Regions from separate parts of the Streptomyces sp. NPDC008317 genome, predicted to be linked through region 2. Evidence: riboswitches for the same ligand, from Rfam matches in the RefSeq annotation. Region 2 holds a riboswitch; the other holds the start of a gene.

Region 1 (5,792 bases), on a different contig from region 2:
CGGGTTCGTCCTACGGATTCGGCCTGCGCTCCCGGTACGCGGTCACGCGCGGGCCGCGTCGAGCAGCGGGCCCAACTCCCGTGCGGCGGTGGTGAGGGCGCGGACGTCGCGCTCCGCCCTGGCGATCAGGATCGCGCCCTCCAGGGTGCTGATCATGAGGGTCGCCAGCGGTACGGACCGGTCCTCGGGAACGCCCATGCCGGTCAGCGCCGCGGCCACCGGCGCGGTCCAGGCCGCGAAGGCGGCGGCGGTCGCCTTCCGGGTGGACTCGGTGGTCCGCGCGCAGTCCACCGAGGCGGCGGCGACCGGGCATCCGGCGTCGAAGCCGTCGGCCGCGTACTCGTCCGTCCACTGGCCGACCATCGCGGCGAACAGCCCGCCGGGGGTCGGCTCGGGCAGCGCGGCCAGGAAGCGGGCGACGCGCTTGGCGGCGTAGTTCCCCGCCCAGACGACCGCCTCGTTGACGAGCTGTTCCTTGCCGTTGGGGAAGTAGTGCTGGAGCGAGCCGCGCGGGGCGCCCGCGTGGGCGGCGACCTCGCGCATGCCGGTCGCGCCGACGCCCTCGCGCCGGATGAGCTGGGCCGCGCTGAAGACCATCCGCTCGCGCGGTCCGCGTTCTGACCCGGCCATCGTCGACACCTCCACGGAGCTACTGCGTTCCGACCCCTGCCGCCCGGGTCGTCCGGGCCACCTTATAGACGGCGGTCAGACCGTCCGGGGTGTACGACGCGCGGACCGGTTCCAGGCGGCGGCCGAGCGCGGCGAGCAGGCCCCGCCTGCCGTGCGGGACGTTCACCGTCACGTGCTCGACGCCCCTGGCCCGCGCGCGGGCGAGCAGCAGGCCGACCATGGCGGTGCCGACGCCCCGGCGCTGCCAGGCGTCCACGACCAGCACGCCCAGCTCGCCACCGGTTCCCGGCCCGGCGGTGTCGTCCGCCGCGAAGCCCGCGATTCCCACCAGGCGGTCCCGGCCGCCGCGGTACGCGACCACGGCGTCGTGCGCCGCGGGCGGTCCTGCCAGCAGACGGTCCAGGTGGGCGCGGGGGAATTCGCGCGCGCCGCCGAGGAAGCGCAGCCGGACCGTCTCCGGGGAGCAGGCCGCGAAGAGGGCGGCCACCGCGTCCGCGTCGGCGGGCCTGAGCAGGTCGATCCCGTCGGCGGGAGCGGCCGCCCGCCGCTCCGCACCCTCTATGACCACTGTCATAACGACCAGTATTATGACGGCTGTCATAAACGGCAAGAGAGGCGGCGGTGCGTCGTGGACATCGGTTTCCTGGGGCTCGGGGTCATGGGCCGGCCCATGGCGCTCAATCTCCTCCGCGCCGGGACCCCGCTGGTGGTGTGGAACCGCAGCGCGCCCGCCGCCGAGGCCCTGCGGGCGGCGGGCGCCGAAACCGCCGACAGCCCCGCCGACCTCTTCCGCCGCGCCGGGACCGTCTTCGTGATGCTCGCCGACGGCGCCGCCATCGACTCCTGCCTCGGCCGCGGCACCCCCGCCTTCGCGGCGAACGTCGCGGGGCACACCCTCGTGCACATGGGCACGACCTCGCCCGAGTACTCGCTCGGCCTCGAAGCCGAGGTCCGCGCGGCGGGCGGCCACTACGTCGAGGCCCCGGTCTCCGGCTCCCGCGCCCCGGCCGAGGCGGGCCGCCTGGTGGCGATGCTCGCGGGCGAGGACGCCGTCGTCTCAGCGGTACGGCCGCTGCTGGCGCCCATGTGCCACGAGACCTTCGTCTGCGGGCCGGTGCCCGGCGCCCTGCTCATGAAGCTGTCGGTCAACCTCTTCCTGATCACCGTGGTCACCGGGCTCACCGAGGCGTTCCACTTCGCCGAGCGGCACGGCGTCGACGCCCGTCAGTTCCTCGCCGTGCTCGACGCGGGGCCGATGGCCAGCGGCGTCTCCCGTATGAAGTCCCCCAAGCTGCTCGCCCGCGACTTCACCGTCCAGGCCGCCGCCGCCGACGTCCTCATGAACAACCGCCTCATCGCGGAGGCCGCCCGCGCCTCCGCCACCGCCACTCCCCTGCTCGACACCTGCCTCGCCCTGTTCACCGAGACCGCCGCCACCGACCCGGCCGCGGACATGATCGCCGTCCTGAAGGCCATCGAGTCCCGCACCGAAGGCGCCGTTCGTGTTCGGCCGGACAGGCGCTAGCGCCTGTCCGGCACGCAGCGGCCGTCCTCCGTGCGGTAGTTCCACTGGGCGCCGTCGCGCACGAGGGTGCGGACGGCGTGGACGAAGCGGTCGACGTGCTCCTCGGGGGTGCCCGCGCCGAAGCTCACGCGGATGGCGTTGAGGACGCGCTCGCCGGGCGCGGCCTCGGGAGCGCCGCACTCGCCCGGGTCGTCGCCCTCGGCGCCGAGGAGCGTACGCACCAGCGGGTGGGCGCAGAAGAGACCGTCGCGGACACCGATCCCGTACTCGGCGGAGAGCGCGGCGGCGAAGTGCGAGCTGTTCCAGCCCTGGACGACGAAGGAGAGCACGCCGACCCGGGGCGCGTCCTCGCCGAACAGGGAGAGCACCCGCACCTCGGGCACGGAGGCGAGCCCTTCCCGCAGCCGGGCGAGCAACCGCTGCTCACGGGTGACGAGTTGGTCGAACCCGGCCTCGGTCAGCGCCTTGCAGGCCGCGGCGATGGCGTAGACGCCGATGACGTTCGGCGACCCGGCCTCGTGCCGCGCCGCGGTGGTGTGCCACTCGACGTCGACTCCGCCGTCCGCGCGCCGCGCGACCTTGCGGCTGGCGCCGCCGCCCGCGAGGTACGGCTCGGCCTCGCGCAGCCAGTCGGCGCGGCCCGCGAGGACACCGGAGCCGAAGGGCGCGTACAGCTTGTGGCCGGAGAAGGCGACCCAGTCGACGTCGAGCGCGGCGATGTCCACCGGGTGGTGCGGGGCCAGTTGGGCGGCGTCCAGGACGATACGGGCGCCGTGCCGGTGCGCGGCGGCGGCCAGCTCCCGTACCGGCCACAGCTCACCGGTGACGTTGGAGGCGCCGGTGACGCAGACCAGCTTGGGCCCCTTGGGGGCGCCGTGCAGGGCCACGTCGAGCGCGGCGACGGCCTGCTCGGGCGTCCGCGGCGCGCCCAGGACGGTGACCCGCGCGTCGTCCCGCGTCTGCCACGGCAGCAGCGAGGCGTGGTGCTCGGTCTCGAAGACGAAGACGTGGGTGCCCGCCGGGATGACGGCGGCGAGCAGATTGAGCGAGTCGGTCGTCGAACGGGTGAAGATCACCTGGTCCTCGGCCCGACAGCCGAGGAATTCCGCGACCGTGACCCGGCTCTGCTCGAACAGGTCGGTGGAGAGCTGCGAGAGGTAGCCGGCGCCGCGGTGCACGCTGCCGTAGTAGGGGGCGTAGGCGGCCACGTCGTCCCACACCCGCTGGAGCGCGGGGGCGCTGGCGGCGTAGTCGAGCGCGGCGTACGTCACTTCGCCGCCCGTCACGAGCGGCACGAGGACGTCCCGGCCCAGAACGGGCAGCGGGGTACAAATCTCACGGTCGGTGGCAGCGATGGACACAGTCATGGCGATCTCCCGGATTACGGCAGGCGAAATCACCGCACATCTGAAGCCGAAAAGGAATGGCTCGCGGTACAGAAGCGCGGGATGGAAACGTCGAACGAAAGGCGGAACGGCGGAACCGGGCCGACAGGCCCTATCGCATTCGCTTGCTCATGAAAGAACTCCCCAAGTCCGGCTTGCCATGAGCCTCGCTGCTCACGGCCTGGTCATCACCCGGGGCACCCCGCCTCGGACGGAGGGTTGCCGGACAGCGAGCCGGGGCCTTGACGCTGTCACTCGTGACCTGGACAGCATTCTGCCACAAGGCGCCGAACGCACAAGACGCCGTCCAGAAATTGGACAGCGTCGTGTGCTCGGTCCCCGGGGGACCTATCCGAATTCCGCCACAGTGGCGATTACGCGTTGCTCGCCGCCGCCCACCGCTCCAGCGTCGCCGCCGCCGCGCCCGAGTCGATCGACTCGGCCGCCGTCACCAGACCGGCCGCGATCTGCTCCTCCAACGGCCCGCTGCCGGGCCGCAGGGCCACCAGCGCCGCCGCCGAGTTGAGCAGCACGGCGTCCCGTACGGGCCCGGTCTCGCCCGCGAGCAGCCGCCGGGCGACGTCCGCGTTGTGGGCCGCGTCGGCGCCGCGCAGCGCCTCCACGGGCACCAGGGGCAGGCCGACGTCCCGCGGGTCGAAGGCGGTCTGCTCCACCTTGCCGTCGCGCACCACCCACACCTGGGAGGTGGCGGTGGTGGTCAGCTCGTCCAGGCCGTCGTCACCGCGGAACACCAGTGCGGACGAGCCGCGTTCGGCCAGCACGCCGGCCATGATCGGCGCCATCCGCGGGTCCGCGACCCCGGTGGCCTGCGCCCGTACCCGGGCCGGATTGGTCAGCGGGCCGAGGAAGTTGAAGACGGTCGCCACCCCCAACTGGCTCCGGGCGGTGCCCGCGTGGCGCAGCGCGGGGTGGAATTTGATCGCGAAGCAGAAGGTGATGCCCGCCTCCTCCGCGACCTCCACGACCCGCTGCGGCGTCAGTTGCAGATTGACGCCGAGCTCTCCCAGGACGTCGGAGGCGCCGCTGGCCGAGGACGCGGCGCGGTTGCCGTGCTTGACGACCTTCGCCCCGGCGCCCGCGACCACGATCGCCGACATGGTGGAGATGTTGACGGTCTTCGCCCGGTCGCCGCCGGTGCCGACGATGTCCACGGTCGCGCCGGGCACCTCGATGGTGTTCGCGTGCGCGTACATCGACCGCACCATGCCGGAGACCTCTTCGACGGTCTCCCCCTTCGCCCGCAGCGCGACGACGAACCCGGCGATCTGCACGTCGCTCGCCTCGCCGCGCATGATCGCGTCCATCGCCCACGCGGTGTCGTCCCCACCCAGATTCCGCCCTGCCAGCAGCGTGGTCAGCACGTCCGGCCAGGACCGCGTCGCCGGACTCTCGCCGCCTGCCGGGGTCACAACGCTCATGGTCCACGCTCCTGGTGGTGGGATGGGGAACTGCGCGCTCAGCCTATCCGCGCCGCGGGGCCCGACGGCTCCCTGCCCGCACTGCGGACGGCGGACGCCGAAGGGCCGGGCCCGGGACTCCCCTGAGGGGGATTCCCGGGCCCGGCCCGTGGGTGGCTCAGCTCAGCGGCGGCGGCTCAGTGGTGGCCGTGTCCGCTGGTGATCTCCTCGTACTCCTCGGCCGTGGGCTTCGGAATCTGGCTGTGCTCGCCGTAGAAGCCGCGGGAGAGCTTGGCCCGCGCCTTCTCGATCGGGTTGAGCTTGCGCTCCACGCCGTTCTCGTCCACCTCGGGGCCCGCGTCGATCGGCTCCGGCTGGACGTGCGCGGTGAGGATGTGCCGCTGCTCCTGCGAGATCGGCTCGTGCACCTCGATGTACTCACCGTGCGGCAGCCGCTTGATGATGCCGGTCTCACGACCGTGCAGCACCTTGTCGCGGTCACGCCGCTGGAGACCCAGGCAGATCCGCTTGGTGATGATGAAGGCCAGGACCGGCGCGACGAAGAAGCCGACGCGGACGAACCAGGTGATCCAGTTGATCGACAGGTGGAAGTGCGTGGCCCACAGGTCGTTGCCGCCACCGATCAGCAGCACGAAGTACTCGGTCAGCCAGGCCACACCGAAGCCGGTGCGCACCGGGCGGTTGCGCGGCCGGTCCAGCAGGTGGTGTTCGCGCTTGTCCCCGGTGACCCACGCCTCGATGAACGGGTAGACGGCGATGGCCGCCAGCACCACCGGGAAGACCATCAGCGGGATGAACACGCCCAGGACGAGT
Region 2 (5,792 bases):
TCAGACCTCACCGCCGGGGAAGCCGTTGTCTGAGCGACAGGGGATCCCTGGTGGTGTGCGCCGGAACGCGTCGACCGCGGCTGAATGTATCTGCACGGATGCCCTCTGCAACAGGTCAATCGGACGAGAATTCGGGGAGCGACCGATCGGAAATACACCAGAATAGGGCGCTATGGCGGGGCATCTCGGACCGGACATACGTCGCCTATGCGACAATCCACACGTGAATTTGGCGATAAATCGCCGCACTGACCGTTCGCGGCGGCAACTTGCCCGTGGCAACAGTACAACCTTTCAACTACCGCCCCGGACACGGCCGTTCGGCCCGGTCCGGCCCCCCTACAGCACTGTGCCCCATCCACCGCAAAAGGGTGAACGGGGCACAAAACGGCAGGTGTAGCCGGGCCGTTACGGGAAGTTGATCAGCCGCCCGCTACCGCCGGAATGATCGAAACGCTCGCGCCGTCGGGGACAGCGGTGGCGAGACCGTCGGAAAAGCGAACATCGTCGTCGTTGACATAGACGTTCACGAAACGACGGAGTTTTCCGGTGTCGTCGAGAACGCGCGCCGAAATGCCCGCGTGATTCTTCTCCAGCGAGTCGATCACCTCGGCCAGCGTGCCGCCCTCGGCCGGAACCTCGGCCTGGCCGCCGGTGTAGGTGCGGAGAATGGTGGGGATACGAACAGAAGCACTCATGCGAGGCCAGCCTCTCGGAACGCGTCAAGGGTCGGGCGGATGGTGGCGGTCGGGCCGGTGGTCGGTGCCACCGCGTCCAAAGTCTTCAGTCCGTCGCCGGTGTTGAGGACGACGGTCTCGGCGGCCGGGTCGAGCTGCCCGGTCTCGATCAGCTTCTTCAGCACCCCCACGGTCACCCCGCCCGCGGTCTCCGCGAAGATCCCCTCGGTGCGCGCGAGCAGCTTGATCGCGTCCACGACCTGCTCGTCGTTCACGTCGTCGACCGCGCCACCGGTCCGCCGGGCGATGTCCAGCACGTACGGGCCGTCCGCCGGATTGCCGATCGCCAGCGACTTGGCGATGGTGTCCGGCTTCACCGGCCGCACCACGTCGTGCCCCGCCTTGAACGCCGCCGAGACCGGCGAGCAGCCCTCGGCCTGGGCGCCGTAGATCTTGTACGGCTTGTCCTCGACCAGGCCGAGCGCGATCAGCTCGCGCAGGCCCTTGTCGATCTTGGTGAGCTGGGAGCCGGACGCGATCGGGATCACCAGGTTGTCGGGGATGCGCCAGCCGAGCTGTTCGCAGATCTCGTACGCCAGGGTCTTGGAGCCCTCGCCGTAGTAGGGCCGCAGATTGACGTTGACGAAGCCCCAGCCCTCGCCGATCGGGTCGCCGATCAGCTCGGAGCAGAAGCGGTTCACGTCGTCGTACGAGCCCTCGATGCCGACCAGTTCGCCGCCGTAGACCGCGGCCATGACGACCTTGCCCGCCTCCAGGTCGTGCGGGATGAACACGCAGGAGCGGAAACCGGCGCGCGCGGCGGCGGCGCCGACGGCGCCCGCGAGGTTGCCGGTGGAGGAGCAGGAGAGCGTGGTGAGGCCGAAGGTGCGAGCGGCCTCCAGGGCGATGGCGACGACGCGGTCCTTGAAGGAGTGCGTCGGATTGCCGGAGTCGTCCTTGATGTGCAGGCCGCCGGTGATGCCCAGTTCACGGGCGAGGTTGTCGGCCTTGACGAGCTTGGTCCAGCCCGGGTGGAGGTTGGGCTTGTCGGTGACGTCGGCGGGGACCGGCAGCAGCGGCGCGTACCGCCAGATGCTGGTGGGTCCCGCCTCGATCCGCTTGCGCAGCGACTCGGGGTCGCCGAGCGGCAGGTCGTACGCGACTTCGAGGGGCCCGAAACACTCCTCGCAGGCGAAGATCGGGCTCAGCGGGAAGCGGGTGCCGCACTCCCGGCAGGACAGCGCGGAGGCGGGTCCGAAGGGGGGAGTGCTGGTGCTGTCGTGGGTGCTGGCGACGGTCTGCACAGCCATGATGGCGAGGCCCTTTCTCCTCATCTTCCTTGTGACGTACGTCGCCACAAGACGGAATTGGCACCTTCCCCACCGTGTGACCTCGCGGTCGGCGGGAGGGTTGCCGGGGCTTCAACGGGCCGTTCCCTCTGCCCCTCTGGATGAGCGGTATGGCGCCTGCCCGCCTTCTGTGCGGCGGCGACGCGTTTGTCCCGCGCTACGACCCCCGGCATGCGGCGGTCATACGCGTTGTTCAAGACTGTAACCGACAAGCGTGACAGTTGAGATAGTCGTCCGAACGGCGAGATGGCCGCTGGGGCGGCCGTCCGGCTGGTTTCTGAGGGCTCCCACCGTACGAAAAGGGGACGGGATCGTGCTCGATGAGGTGGAGCGGTGGCTGGAGCGGCGGTCCTGGTCCGCCGCCGACCGGCCGCTCGACCTGCTGCTCGCCGCGAAGCGGGCCGCGGGGCCGCAGGGCACGGTCAGCGTGGTGCTGCCCGCGCTCGACGAGGAGGCGACGGTCGGCGAGATCGTGGCGACGATCCGCCGCGACCTGATGACCGACGAGGTGCCGCTGGTCGACGAGCTGGTCGTGGTCGACTCCGGCTCCCGCGACCGTACGGCGCAGGTCGCGGCGCGGGCCGGGGCGCGGGTGGTGCAGCGCGACGCGATCCTGCCGCGGCTGCCCGCGCTGCCCGGCAAGGGTGAGGTGCTGTGGCGGTCGCTGCTGGTCACCCGCGGCGAGATCGTCTGTTTCGTGGACGCGGACCTGCGCTCGTTCGACTCGCGCTTCGTGTCGGGGATCGTCGGGCCGCTGCTCACCGAGCCGGACGTGGAGCTGGTCAAGGCGATGTACGACCGGCCGCTGGAGACCGGCGGCGCGGTGGTGCCGGCGGGCGGCGGGCGGGTCACCGAGCTGGTCGCCCGGCCGCTGCTCAATCTGCACTGGCCGCGGCTGGCGGGCTTCGTCCAGCCGCTGGGCGGGGAGTACGCGGCGCGGCGCTCGCTGCTGGAGCGGCTGCCGTTCCCCGTCGGGTACGGCGTGGAGCTGGGCATGCTCATCGACGCCCTGTCCCTGGCGGGGCTCGACGCGCTCGGGCAGGTGGACGTGGGCGTCCGGCACCACCGGCATCAGGACGGGCAGGCGCTCGGGCGGATGTCGGCCGCCATCTATCGCACGGCGAGCCTGCGGCTGTCCCGGGCGCCCCTGGTCCGCCCCCGCCTCACCCAGTTCCACCGGGACCCCTCCGGGGGGTTCACCCCGCTCACCCACCCCGTCGACGTCGACGAACGCCCGCCCATGGCCCACCTCCCCGAATACCTCGCCCGCCGCGCCGCCTGACGGCTCCCCCGCCAGGCGCCCGCGCCGCCGGGGCCGCGGGGCTGACCGGCGCGGTCTCCTACGGAGCAGGAGGGTCCACGACGTTTGGGGCGGAGCCCACGCGGCTAGGCTGGCGGCATGGTCGAAACGCGTGCGGCACGGATTCTGGTCGCTTCGAATCGGGGGCCGGTTTCGTATGCGCTGGGGGACGACGGGGAGCTGAGCAGCAGACGCGGCGGCGGCGGCCTGGTGTCGGGCCTGAGCGCGATCGGACCCGAGGCGGACGCGGTGTGGGTGTGCGCGGCCCTGGGCGAGGGCGACCGTGAGGCGGTACGGCGCGGGGTCGGCGAGCCGGGCGCCCGGATGATCGCCGTCGAGGAGAGCGTCTTCGAGGCCGCGTACAACGACATCGCCAACTCGGTGCTGTGGTTCGTCCACCACCTGCTCTACCAGACGCCGTTCGAGCCGCTCTTCGACGAGGACTTCCGCGGCCAGTGGGCGGCGTACCAGGCGTACAACGAGGCGTTCGCCGAGGCGCTGGCGGAGGAGGCGGCGGACGGCGCGCACGTCCTGGTGCAGGACTACCACCTGTCGCTGGTCCCGGCGCTGCTCCGGGCCCGCCGCCCCGACCTGCGGATCGGCCACTTCACGCACACCCCGTGGGCGCCGCCGGACTACTTCCGGCTGCTGCCCGACGACATCGCCGCAGAACTGCTCGAAGGCATCCTCGGCGCGGACCGCGCCGCGTTCCTGACCCGGCGCTGGGCCGACGCCTTCGCCGCGTGCTGCGTCAGCGTGCTGGGCGCCACGCTCGGCGACGACGGCCGGGCGGTCACCCACCGCGGCCGTACGACCCGGCTCGGCGTGCACGGCCTCGGCGCCGACGGCGACTTCCTGCGCGAGCGCTCGCACCGCCCGGACGTCGCCGAGCGCATCACCCGGCTGCGGTCGGAGACGGGTGCCGACCGCAAACTGATCGTGCGCGTGGACCGTACGGAACTGTCCAAGAACATCGTGCGCGGCCTGCTCGCCTACCGGCAGCTCCTCCAGGAGCACCCCGAATGGCTCAGCCGGGTCGTCCACGTCGCCTTCGCCTACCCCTCCCGGCAGGATCTCGCGGTCTACCGCGAGTACACCGAGGGGGTCGCCCGGCTGGCCGAGGAGATCAACGCCGAATTCGGCACGCCCGACTGGCAGCCGGTGCTGCTCAAGGTCGACGACGACTTCGCCCGCTCCCTGGCCGCCTACCGGCTCGCCGACGTGGCCCTGGTCAACCCGATCAGGGACGGCATGAACCTCGTCGCCAAGGAGGTCCCCGTCGTCTCCGACAACGGGGTGGCCCTGGTGCTGTCCCGCGAGGCGGGCGCCTTCGCCGAGCTGGGCGACGACGCGATCGTCGTCAACCCGTACGACATCCGCGAGACCGCCGCCGCCCTGCACACGGCCCTCACTCTCCCGGAGGCGGACCGCGCCGAGCGCACCAAGCGCCTCGCCGACGCGGCCACCGCGCTCCCCCCGTCCCGCTGGTTCCTGGACCAGCTGCACGCCCTGGACGGCTGAGCACCGGGTCCGGGCTCAGTCCAGGGCGTCCGCGAGGGCGTCGAGGAGGGAGACGACGCCCTCGGGGCCGGGGACGGCGAGGTCGGCGGCGCGGAGGACTTCCTCGGGCGTCTCGGGCGCGGCGCTGGCGACGAGCAGGCCGGGCAGGCCGTCCTCGCGCAGGGCCTGGACGGCGGCGAAGGCGGCGAGGTCGCCGAGGTCGTCGCCCGCGTAGAGCACCGAGCCGGCGCCGACCTCGCGGAGGTAGGCGGCCAGGGCGACGCCCTTGTCCACGCCGGGCGGGCGCAGTTCGAGGACGAAGCGGCCGGGCTCGACCATGAGGCCGTGCCGGGCGGCGAGTTCGGCCAGCGGACCGCGCAGCGCCTCGAAGGCGGCGTCGGGGTCCTCGGCGCGGCGGGTGTGGACGGCGACCGCGCGGCCCTTGTCCTCCACCCAGGTGCCGCGCCAGGCGCCGTTGCGGTCGAGGAAGCCGGGCAGCTCGGCGCGGACCGAGGTGACGCCGGGGTGGTCGCCGGGGGTGTGGACGGAGCCGGTGGGCGCGTCCCAGCGCTCGGCGCCGTAGTGGCCGAGCACGACGAGGTGTTCGAGTCCCGCGACCCCGGCGAAGCCGCCGTAGCGTACGGCGACGCCCGCCGGGCGGCCGGTGACGACGGCGACGGCGGCGAGGTGCGGGGCGAGCCTGACGAGGGCGGGGACGGCGCCGGGGTGGGCGCGGGCCTGCTCGGGGTCGGGCACGATCGGGGCGAGGGTGCCGTCGAAGTCAAGGGCGACGACGGCGCGTTCCGGCCGCGCGAGCAGCGCCGCGAGACCTTCCTTTCCCTCGGGCGTGGTGGGGGCGGGGATGTCGGCGGAGGCCATGCAGCCGACCCTACCCGCGTCCCCCGGGCGCATGCCCGGCGTACGGTGGCACGCGCGCCCCGCGCGGGCCGTCAGCGCAGGTCGCGG

Evidence for each region. Region 2 has a riboswitch for S-adenosylmethionine ahead of thrC (threonine synthase). Riboswitches for the same ligand answer to the same signal wherever they lie in the genome.
Region 1: linked by a shared signal. The riboswitch ahead of ACFY9V_RS06570 (aminotransferase class V-fold PLP-dependent enzyme) and the one ahead of thrC (threonine synthase) in region 2 are both predicted to bind S-adenosylmethionine.

Annotation. Positions count from the first base shown of each region.
Region 1 covers NZ_JBIBFQ010000002.1:333,891-339,682, forward strand. The annotation lists gene ACFY9V_RS06555 (TetR family transcriptional regulator) at 43-630, opposite strand; gene ACFY9V_RS06560 (GNAT family N-acetyltransferase) at 650-1,204, opposite strand; gene ACFY9V_RS06565 (NAD(P)-binding domain-containing protein) at 1,259-2,155, shown strand; gene ACFY9V_RS06570 (aminotransferase class V-fold PLP-dependent enzyme) at 2,152-3,522, opposite strand; SAM riboswitch class IV at 3,687-3,803, opposite strand; gene trpD (anthranilate phosphoribosyltransferase) at 3,915-4,979, opposite strand; gene ACFY9V_RS06580 (cytochrome bc complex cytochrome b subunit) at 5,156-5,792, opposite strand, start outside.
Region 2 covers NZ_JBIBFQ010000006.1:429,184-434,975, forward strand. The annotation lists gene ACFY9V_RS22090 (MoaD/ThiS family protein) at 423-698, opposite strand; gene thrC (threonine synthase) at 695-1,987, opposite strand; SAM riboswitch class I at 2,005-2,134, opposite strand; gene ACFY9V_RS22100 (glucosyl-3-phosphoglycerate synthase) at 2,340-3,308, shown strand; gene ACFY9V_RS22105 (trehalose-6-phosphate synthase) at 3,426-4,847, shown strand; gene otsB (trehalose-phosphatase) at 4,863-5,705, opposite strand; gene ACFY9V_RS22115 (DUF3263 domain-containing protein) at 5,777-5,792, opposite strand, start outside.